DNA from 2 places in the Paenibacillus sp. FSL H7-0714 genome. Region 1 is predicted to be linked to the other one. Evidence: a T-box and tRNA genes for the amino acid it is inferred to sense, from the RefSeq annotation. Region 1 holds a T-box; the other holds one or more tRNA genes.
The links. The T-box of region 1 lies ahead of trpS (tryptophan--tRNA ligase). A T-box ahead of a tRNA ligase gene usually reads a tRNA of that ligase, here a tRNA-Trp.

Region 1 (3,674 bases):
TCCATGCCCCATCGTACTGGCGTGAACGGTACAGTAAGAAGCACGCTCCCACTTAATCTGAATGGACGTCTGGTAGAAGGCCTTTCATTCACTTTTAAAGATGGAAAAGTAGTAGCATATGAAGCTGAATCCGGACGTGAGCATCTGACTTCGCTGCTGGCAACGGATGAAGGTGCATCCTATTTAGGAGAAGTGGCTTTAGTGCAGCATGATTCTCCAATCTCTCGCTTGAACCGAATTTTCTACAATACAGGGATTGATGAGAATGCCTCCTGCCATTTCGCGTTGGGAAGTGCCTATCCTGTCAATATTGAAGGCGGCACAAAGCTTACGAATGAAGAGCTTGTCGCACGAGGTGCTAATGTAAGTTTAACGCATGTTGATTTCATGATTGGTTCGGCAGAACTGGATATTGATGGAGAACTTGCGGATGGCACGATTGAACCGGTATTCCGTAAAGGGAATTGGGTGCTGTAAGGAATACATTTAAGGTCGTAACCTCGCTTTAGGAGATTACGGCCTTTCCCTTTGCTAAAAAGATGTATGTTATAGAAAGTGTTTTTATTTAGAAGCGGAGATATCCATATTAAATAATATTTTCTTATAAAAACAGCCGGCGCTCTCTTCAATAGAGAGTCCGGCGTTTTTTTATTGCTCTTAGAGATCAGTTTTATTTGAAAAATAATTAAGGCCCATAGCCTCGCGTACTTCGGACATCGTTTCTTGAGCAATATCGCGGGCACGCTTAGTTCCGGATAATAAGATATCCTCAACAACCTTGGGTCTGGCAGCATAATAGGAGCGACGCTCACGCATTGGTTCAATTAGCTGGTCTAGAGCTGTAGTGATAAGCTGCTTACAGGCAGAACAGCTTATACTGCCACTTTCGCAGCTATCGTGAATTTCTGGGGCGCCATACGAACGAACAGCACGATGATAAGCATAAATGGGACAAATATCTGGATGCCCAGGATCATTTTTATGAACACGGGCTGGATCGGTTGTGGCTTTACGGATCTTGAAGGTGATCTCTTCTTTCGTAGAGTCCAGTTCGATAGCATTGCCTAGGCTTTTACTCATTTTAGCGTTGCCGTCTGTTCCTACTAGTCTTGGCGTCTCGCTGATAAGCGCTCTGGGCTCCACAAGGATAGGGCTGTACAGCTCGTTGAATCTACGTACGATTTTGCGGGTCAACTCCAGATGGGGAAGCTGGTCTTCTCCTACAGGAATAATCGTCGCTTTACAAAAGGTTATATCCGCAGCCTGGCTAACTGGATAACCTAGAAAACCATAATACAATTCATCTAAGCTGGAATTTTTCGATTCGGCTTTAATCGTGGGATTATGCCGTAAAGAATTCACAGTAACAAACATGGAGAATAGGACGGTCAGCTCAGCGATCTCAGGAACCATAGATTGAATAAATAGGGTTGCTTTATCTGGATTTATACCCGCCGATAAATAGTCCAGTGTGATTTCATTCAAGTTTTGACCTAGTAGTTGAGGGCGATCAAAGTGAGTCGTTAGGGCTTGAATATCTGCTAAAAACACAAAAGTATCATATTGCTCCTGTAGAGCCACTCGGTTCTGTAAACTGCCCACGTAATGGCCAAGGTGCAGCTTTCCAGTCACTCGATCTCCAGTTAATACACGTTTTTTTATCATTTGAATTCCTCCTGTTTTGTTGCTTCTGAGTAACATTGAGTCGCCACCACCAGCCATCATCCATGGCCATCACCTCCTTTAAATGACAAAAAAACCTCATCCAATAAGGACGAAGTTGTCGTGGTACCACCTTAATTGATCGTGTTACCATACGTTTCGTTGGCTTTACGATCTTCTCTTACCTGTACGAAAGAGGGTTAAAGATAATCTCGGATACAGGTCCCTTGATAACGGTGGGAACCCCGGCTATCCCTACAGCATCCTAGAGAGATGGTTCGGAAGAGCAACTCTAAAGGCCATTCGATCAAGCGCTGGACACCGGTTCGCAGCAACCACCGGCTCTCTGAAGTCCATGTTCGTTTGTCTACTTACCCTTTGTCAGCGTTGTTCATGATATTTGGGTAATTGTAATTCTGATGAGTGATTTTGTCAATGGTTGGAAATTAGATGATGATGATAGACAGAGCATCTAGGTTTATATGATCTAGCAAAGTATCACTTAAATGTATATTATCATCAGCAATTAAGTCCAATCTATCATTGTTGATTCACAATATAATAATGTATAACCTTGTAACTGGAATGGAGTGATGATAAATGGCGACAAATATAAGTTATGGTTCACAGGCAAAAACCCCCTTAGACCCGTTTACTACTGTTACAACGGTTGCAGGGATTCCTGGAGCTGGAGCGGGTCTAGCCACAGCGCAAGTAAATATTAGCCCGGCTAACCCAGCCTCTTTCTCCAGCAGAGTCGAGTTAAATGGTAGTTTTAGTCTTACTGCACTTGCTGATAGTCAATTTCTTGTTTTAATCCGACGTGCTGGAGTCGATATTTATAAATCCTTTTATAGTTTTACTTCAACTACTGATATTCAATTAAATGCTCAGTGGGTTGATGGTCCTTATATTGGAGTCCACAATTATGAATTGGTAATTCAAAATGATAGCAACTTACCTATAAATCTATTTGGACCCATATCATTCACAGCAACTGCGATTGGAGGAGACGGAGTAATTTAAGTTATGGACAGTTAAATCAATCCGATTTAACTGTCCTTTTTTTCATGGGGTAAAATTTATTTATTTAAAATGTTGTCCTCTAAAACAGCATATTTATCGCCATATTGCTTAATGATATGTTGTTCTCCCCAATTACATAGAGAAGTCAAAATGTCGCTTAAACTATCACCATACTCACTAAGTTCATATTCTACTTTGGGTGGAACCTGATTGTATACGATCCGGTTGATAATTCCATCGGCCTCAAGTTCGCGTAGTTGCTGGGTTAACATTTTTTGAGTAATTCCGGGCATTAACTGTTTTAGTTCCGATGTTCGTTTTTTGCCATGAGTTAAATGACACAGAATTACACATTTCCATTTTCCTCCAATCACTTCGAGTGTGGCCTCAACAGAAATATTGTATTTTTTCTTGATAGTTGTCATGATATCCTCCAATGTATGGGTACTTTTTAGTACCTATGGTACTTTTAAGTGCGTACTATTGATTATGTCCGATTTTACTAATCATAACATTTATCGTTCTTTTTTTATAGAATGTTATAATTTTAAGTGCTCAGTCCCAAAAAAGTTAATATAAATAAAAACCGTTTCTATACCCTCCCCGTCTTAATCTATGAGAGGTGTAGGAGAGGGGGCTAAGGAAGGATATGACGATGACTAATGCAGAAATGAAGAAGGTAACGATTCTTGATTCTAGGAGCGAGACGGATTTCTACGATTCTATATTGGTACATAGAGAACAACTATACAGTATTGCCTATAGCTACTTGCGTAACCGGAACGATACGCTTGAAGCGATGCAGGAAATGACTTGCCGGGCCTGGATCAAAAGAAAAACATTAAAGGATCCAAAAGCATTTAAATCATGGATCATTCGGATCCTGATTTATGTCTGTATAGATGAACAAAGACGTAGAAAGCGTTCTATGCCGCTTGTAGACGAGAGAATAGGAGAGCGGATTACGCACATTGGCCATCATCGGA
Region 2 (3,674 bases), 3.2 Mb from region 1:
TGACTGCGAGACCTACAAGTCGAGCAGGGACGAAAGTCGGACTTAGTGATCCGGTGGTACCGCATGGAAGGGCCATCGCTCAACGGATAAAAGCTACCCTGGGGATAACAGGCTTATCTCCCCCAAGAGTCCACATCGACGGGGAGGTTTGGCACCTCGATGTCGGCTCATCGCATCCTGGGGCTGAAGTAGGTCCCAAGGGTTGGGCTGTTCGCCCATTAAAGCGGTACGCGAGCTGGGTTCAGAACGTCGTGAGACAGTTCGGTCCCTATCTGTCGTGGGCGCAGGAAATTTGAGAGGAGCTGTCCTTAGTACGAGAGGACCGGGATGGACGTACCGCTGGTGCACCAGTTGTTTCGCCAGAAGCATGGCTGGGTAGCTACGTACGGACGGGATAAGCGCTGAAAGCATCTAAGCGTGAAGCCCCCCTCAAGATGAGATTTCCCAATTAGTAAGACCCCTTGAAGACGACGAGGTAGATAGGTTGGAGGTGGAAGTGCAGTAATGCATGGAGCTGACCAATACTAATCGGTCGAGGGCTTATCCTATACTTAATACGCAAATTCAATTCGGATTCAGTTTTCAGGCATCAAGCCTGAGCATTTACGCTGTAAATGCCCGTTTGGTGGCGATAGCGGAGGGGTTCCACACGTACCCATCCCGAACACGACCGTTAAGCCCTCCAGCGCCGATGGTACTTGGACCGAAGGGTCCTGGGAGAGTAGGACGTCGCCAAGCGGACAACCACATTACCCGTGGTATTTTTTTTGCCCTTAATATTGATGTGTCTTAAAAAGGGCCTTTAGCTCAGCTGGTTAGAGCGCACCCCTGATAAGGGTGAGGTCGGTGGTTCGAGTCCACTAAGGCCCACCATATTCCCTGATAGCTCAGTTGGTAGAGCACTCGACTGTTAATCGAGTTGTCACAGGTTCGAGTCCTGTTCGGGGAGCCATTTATGGAGAGGTGTCCGAGTTTGGCCGAAGGAGCACGATTGGAAATCGTGTAGGCGCCACAAGCGTCTCGAGGGTTCGAATCCCTCTCTCTCCGCCACAAAGTTTATTAGCATGGCCCGTTGGTCAAGGGGTTAAGACACCTCCCTTTCACGGAGGTAACATGGGTTCGAATCCCATACGGGTCATAACATGGAGGCTTAGCTCAGCTGGGAGAGCATCTGCCTTACAAGCAGAGGGTCGGGGGTTCGATCCCCTCAGCCTCCACCATATTCATTTAAGAACGACGCGGGGTGGAGCAGCCCGGTAGCTCGTCGGGCTCATAACCCGAAGGCCGCAGGTTCAAATCCTGCCCCCGCAACCAATTTTCATCAAGTAATTATATCTTTTGGAACCGTGGTGTAGTTGGCCTAACATGCCTGCCTGTCACGCAGGAGATCGCGAGTTCGAATCTCGTCGGTTCCGCCATTTTCTTGGCTCGATAGCTCAGTCGGTAGAGCAGAGGACTGAAAATCCTCGTGTCGGCGGTTCGAATCCGTCTCGAGCCACCATATAGTATACAACTTAATATGCCGGTGTAGCTCAATTGGTAGAGCAACTGACTTGTAATCAGTAGGTTGGGGGTTCAAGTCCTCTCGCCGGCACCATCTTTGGGGGATTAGCGAAGTGGCCAAACGCATCAGACTGTAAATCTGCTCACGTACGTGTTCGGTGGTTCGAATCCATCATCCCCCACCATTTTTTTTAGGGGCATAGTTTAAAGGTAGAACAACGGTCTCCAAAACCGTTGGTGTGGGTTCAATTCCTGCTGCCCCTGCCAATCTTTATCTAAAGTCTTTCTCTAAAGTTTAATATGGCGGTCGTGGCGAAGGGGTTAACGCACCGGTTTGTGGATCCGGCATTCGTGGGTTCAAGTCCCATCGGTCGCCCCATTTACTTTAAGAAGAACAGCAACAATATTAGTTTAATATGGCGATTGTGGCGAAGTGGTTAACGCACCGGATTGTGGTTCCGGCATTCGTGGGTTCGAGACCCATCAGTCGCCCCTTTTATTTTAAAATGTTATTGGGGATTAGCCAAGCGGTAAGGCAACGGACTTTGACTCCGTCATGCATAGGTTCAAATCCTATATCCCCAGCCATTTTATGCGGACGTGGCTCAGCGGTAGAGCATCGCCTTGCCAAGGCGAGGGTCGCGGGTTCGATTCCCGTCGTCCGCTCCAAAGTTTTCATATGGCGCCATAGCCAAGTGGTAAGGCAAAGCTCTGCAAAAGCTTTATCCCCAGTTCAAATCTGGGTGGCGCCTCCATTAATTTCATATGTGCCGGCGTGGCGGAATGGCAGACGCGCTCGACTCAAAATCGAGAGGGAAACCGTGGAGGTTCGAGTCCTCTCGCCGGTATATCAAAAAGGTTTGTAAAGTCGCTTGTATAAGCAACTTTACAAACCTTTTTTCTTTGTCTTTGAGCTTTTATTCTTAAGCCGTTGAATTAGAGGCGTCTCTAATCAACGGCCTTTTTGTGTGGAGTGTTGTTTTATTGACTGCTTAGTCGGAATGCTCGTGGGGTGAGACCAATTTCACGTTTAAACATATTGCAGAATTGGGCGTCATTCACAAACCCAGCAGCAGCTGATACTTCAGAGATATGCATTTGGGTATGTTGCAAGAGAGACTTTGCATAATCCAGACGTTTCAATAGTAGATAGCGCAGAGGTGAAGAACCGAATCGTTCTTTAAATAAATGGCGGAAACGATCATAGCTGTATCCAGACATCTCAGAAAGTGTTGCGACCGATAGCTTATGGCGGTAATGCTCATTCATATAGTTTAGAACATATTGGACTCTGTCTTCCGTTGGTGATTGAAACCCAGAGGCGCTAAGAAGCCGTATCAGATGAACAGTGATTTCGCTCATTTGAAGGTTCAATAGTTCAGAGAATCCATCTTGTTTGCGCGCAAACTCTGCTTTCATTCGAAGCAAGATCTGTAGAACAGTATGGTCTTTATCATCTTCATATACGCCCTGCAAATTCTCCATATTTGGGTGATTTGAATGGAAACCTACAAATAGTATAGTAGCATCCTCGCGATGATTCTCATCATGTTTATGATTGGGTGGTATCAGCGCGAATGAAGAAGAACGAAAATGATAACTTCGGGAACCTACATTGGTAGTTCCTAATCCGTTTAAATAATAGACTAGTTCATAACATTCATGCTGGTGTGGTGGAATATAGGTATTAACCTCATGTGCTGCATTTACAATATATAGAACACGATCCATGATGAGCCTCCAATAATTATGTTTTAGCCGAATCGTACAAAATTATGACCGAAATCATATAATTATTTTCATTAATATTTGATATGATCGTATCAAGAAATCCGAAGATTAGCAACCTGACTGGCCATCTCGTTCGGAAATTAGTCGGATTATTCGTAAAAATTATAATTTTCTCTCTTTTTTTGAGTGTATTCGTTAAAATCATTAAAATTTTGACAATGTTACATGAAAAATGAGAGTTTCCATCTAAATCGTGAAATATACAACGGACTAAGAAGGAGAATCTCTCAAATTACTAACCAACTATAAATAGGGGGAATAGAAAAATGAAAAAGAAAGTTCTTTCTTTGTTGTTACTAGTAGTAATGGTAATGGTCACAGCCTGTGGAAATAATACGTCGAGTAATGGATCTTCCGCGAATGCAGGATCTAACGCAGCT

Region 2: it encodes a tRNA-Trp, which carries the amino acid that the T-box ahead of trpS (tryptophan--tRNA ligase) is inferred to sense. The anticodon was not compared.

What each region holds. Positions count from the first base shown of each region.
Region 1 covers NZ_JBBOPT010000001.1:2,967,538-2,971,211, forward strand. Annotated here, with positions in the region: gene NST34_RS13135 (aminopeptidase) at 1-477, shown strand, start outside; gene trpS (tryptophan--tRNA ligase) at 658-1,665, opposite strand; T-box leader at 1,768-2,056, opposite strand; gene NST34_RS13145 (hypothetical protein) at 2,263-2,688, shown strand; gene NST34_RS13150 (winged helix-turn-helix transcriptional regulator) at 2,745-3,113, opposite strand; gene NST34_RS13155 (sigma-70 family RNA polymerase sigma factor) at 3,338-3,674, shown strand, end outside.
Region 2 covers NZ_JBBOPT010000001.1:6,189,339-6,193,012, reverse strand. Annotated here, with positions in the region: rRNA gene NST34_RS27780 (23S ribosomal RNA) at 1-548, shown strand, start outside; rRNA gene rrf (5S ribosomal RNA) at 622-738, shown strand; tRNA gene NST34_RS27770 (tRNA-Ile) at 797-873, shown strand; tRNA gene NST34_RS27765 (tRNA-Asn) at 877-952, shown strand; tRNA gene NST34_RS27760 (tRNA-Ser) at 958-1,050, shown strand; tRNA gene NST34_RS27755 (tRNA-Glu) at 1,067-1,138, shown strand; tRNA gene NST34_RS27750 (tRNA-Val) at 1,145-1,220, shown strand; tRNA gene NST34_RS27745 (tRNA-Met) at 1,238-1,314, shown strand; tRNA gene NST34_RS27740 (tRNA-Asp) at 1,341-1,418, shown strand; tRNA gene NST34_RS27735 (tRNA-Phe) at 1,426-1,501, shown strand; tRNA gene NST34_RS27730 (tRNA-Thr) at 1,522-1,597, shown strand; tRNA gene NST34_RS27725 (tRNA-Tyr) at 1,603-1,688, shown strand; tRNA gene NST34_RS27720 (tRNA-Trp) at 1,697-1,770, shown strand; tRNA gene NST34_RS27715 (tRNA-His) at 1,807-1,882, shown strand; tRNA gene NST34_RS27710 (tRNA-His) at 1,923-1,995, shown strand; tRNA gene NST34_RS27705 (tRNA-Gln) at 2,017-2,091, shown strand; tRNA gene NST34_RS27700 (tRNA-Gly) at 2,098-2,172, shown strand; tRNA gene NST34_RS27695 (tRNA-Cys) at 2,185-2,258, shown strand; tRNA gene NST34_RS27690 (tRNA-Leu) at 2,273-2,351, shown strand; gene NST34_RS27685 (AraC family transcriptional regulator) at 2,485-3,234, opposite strand; gene NST34_RS27680 (BMP family ABC transporter substrate-binding protein) at 3,561-3,674, shown strand, end outside.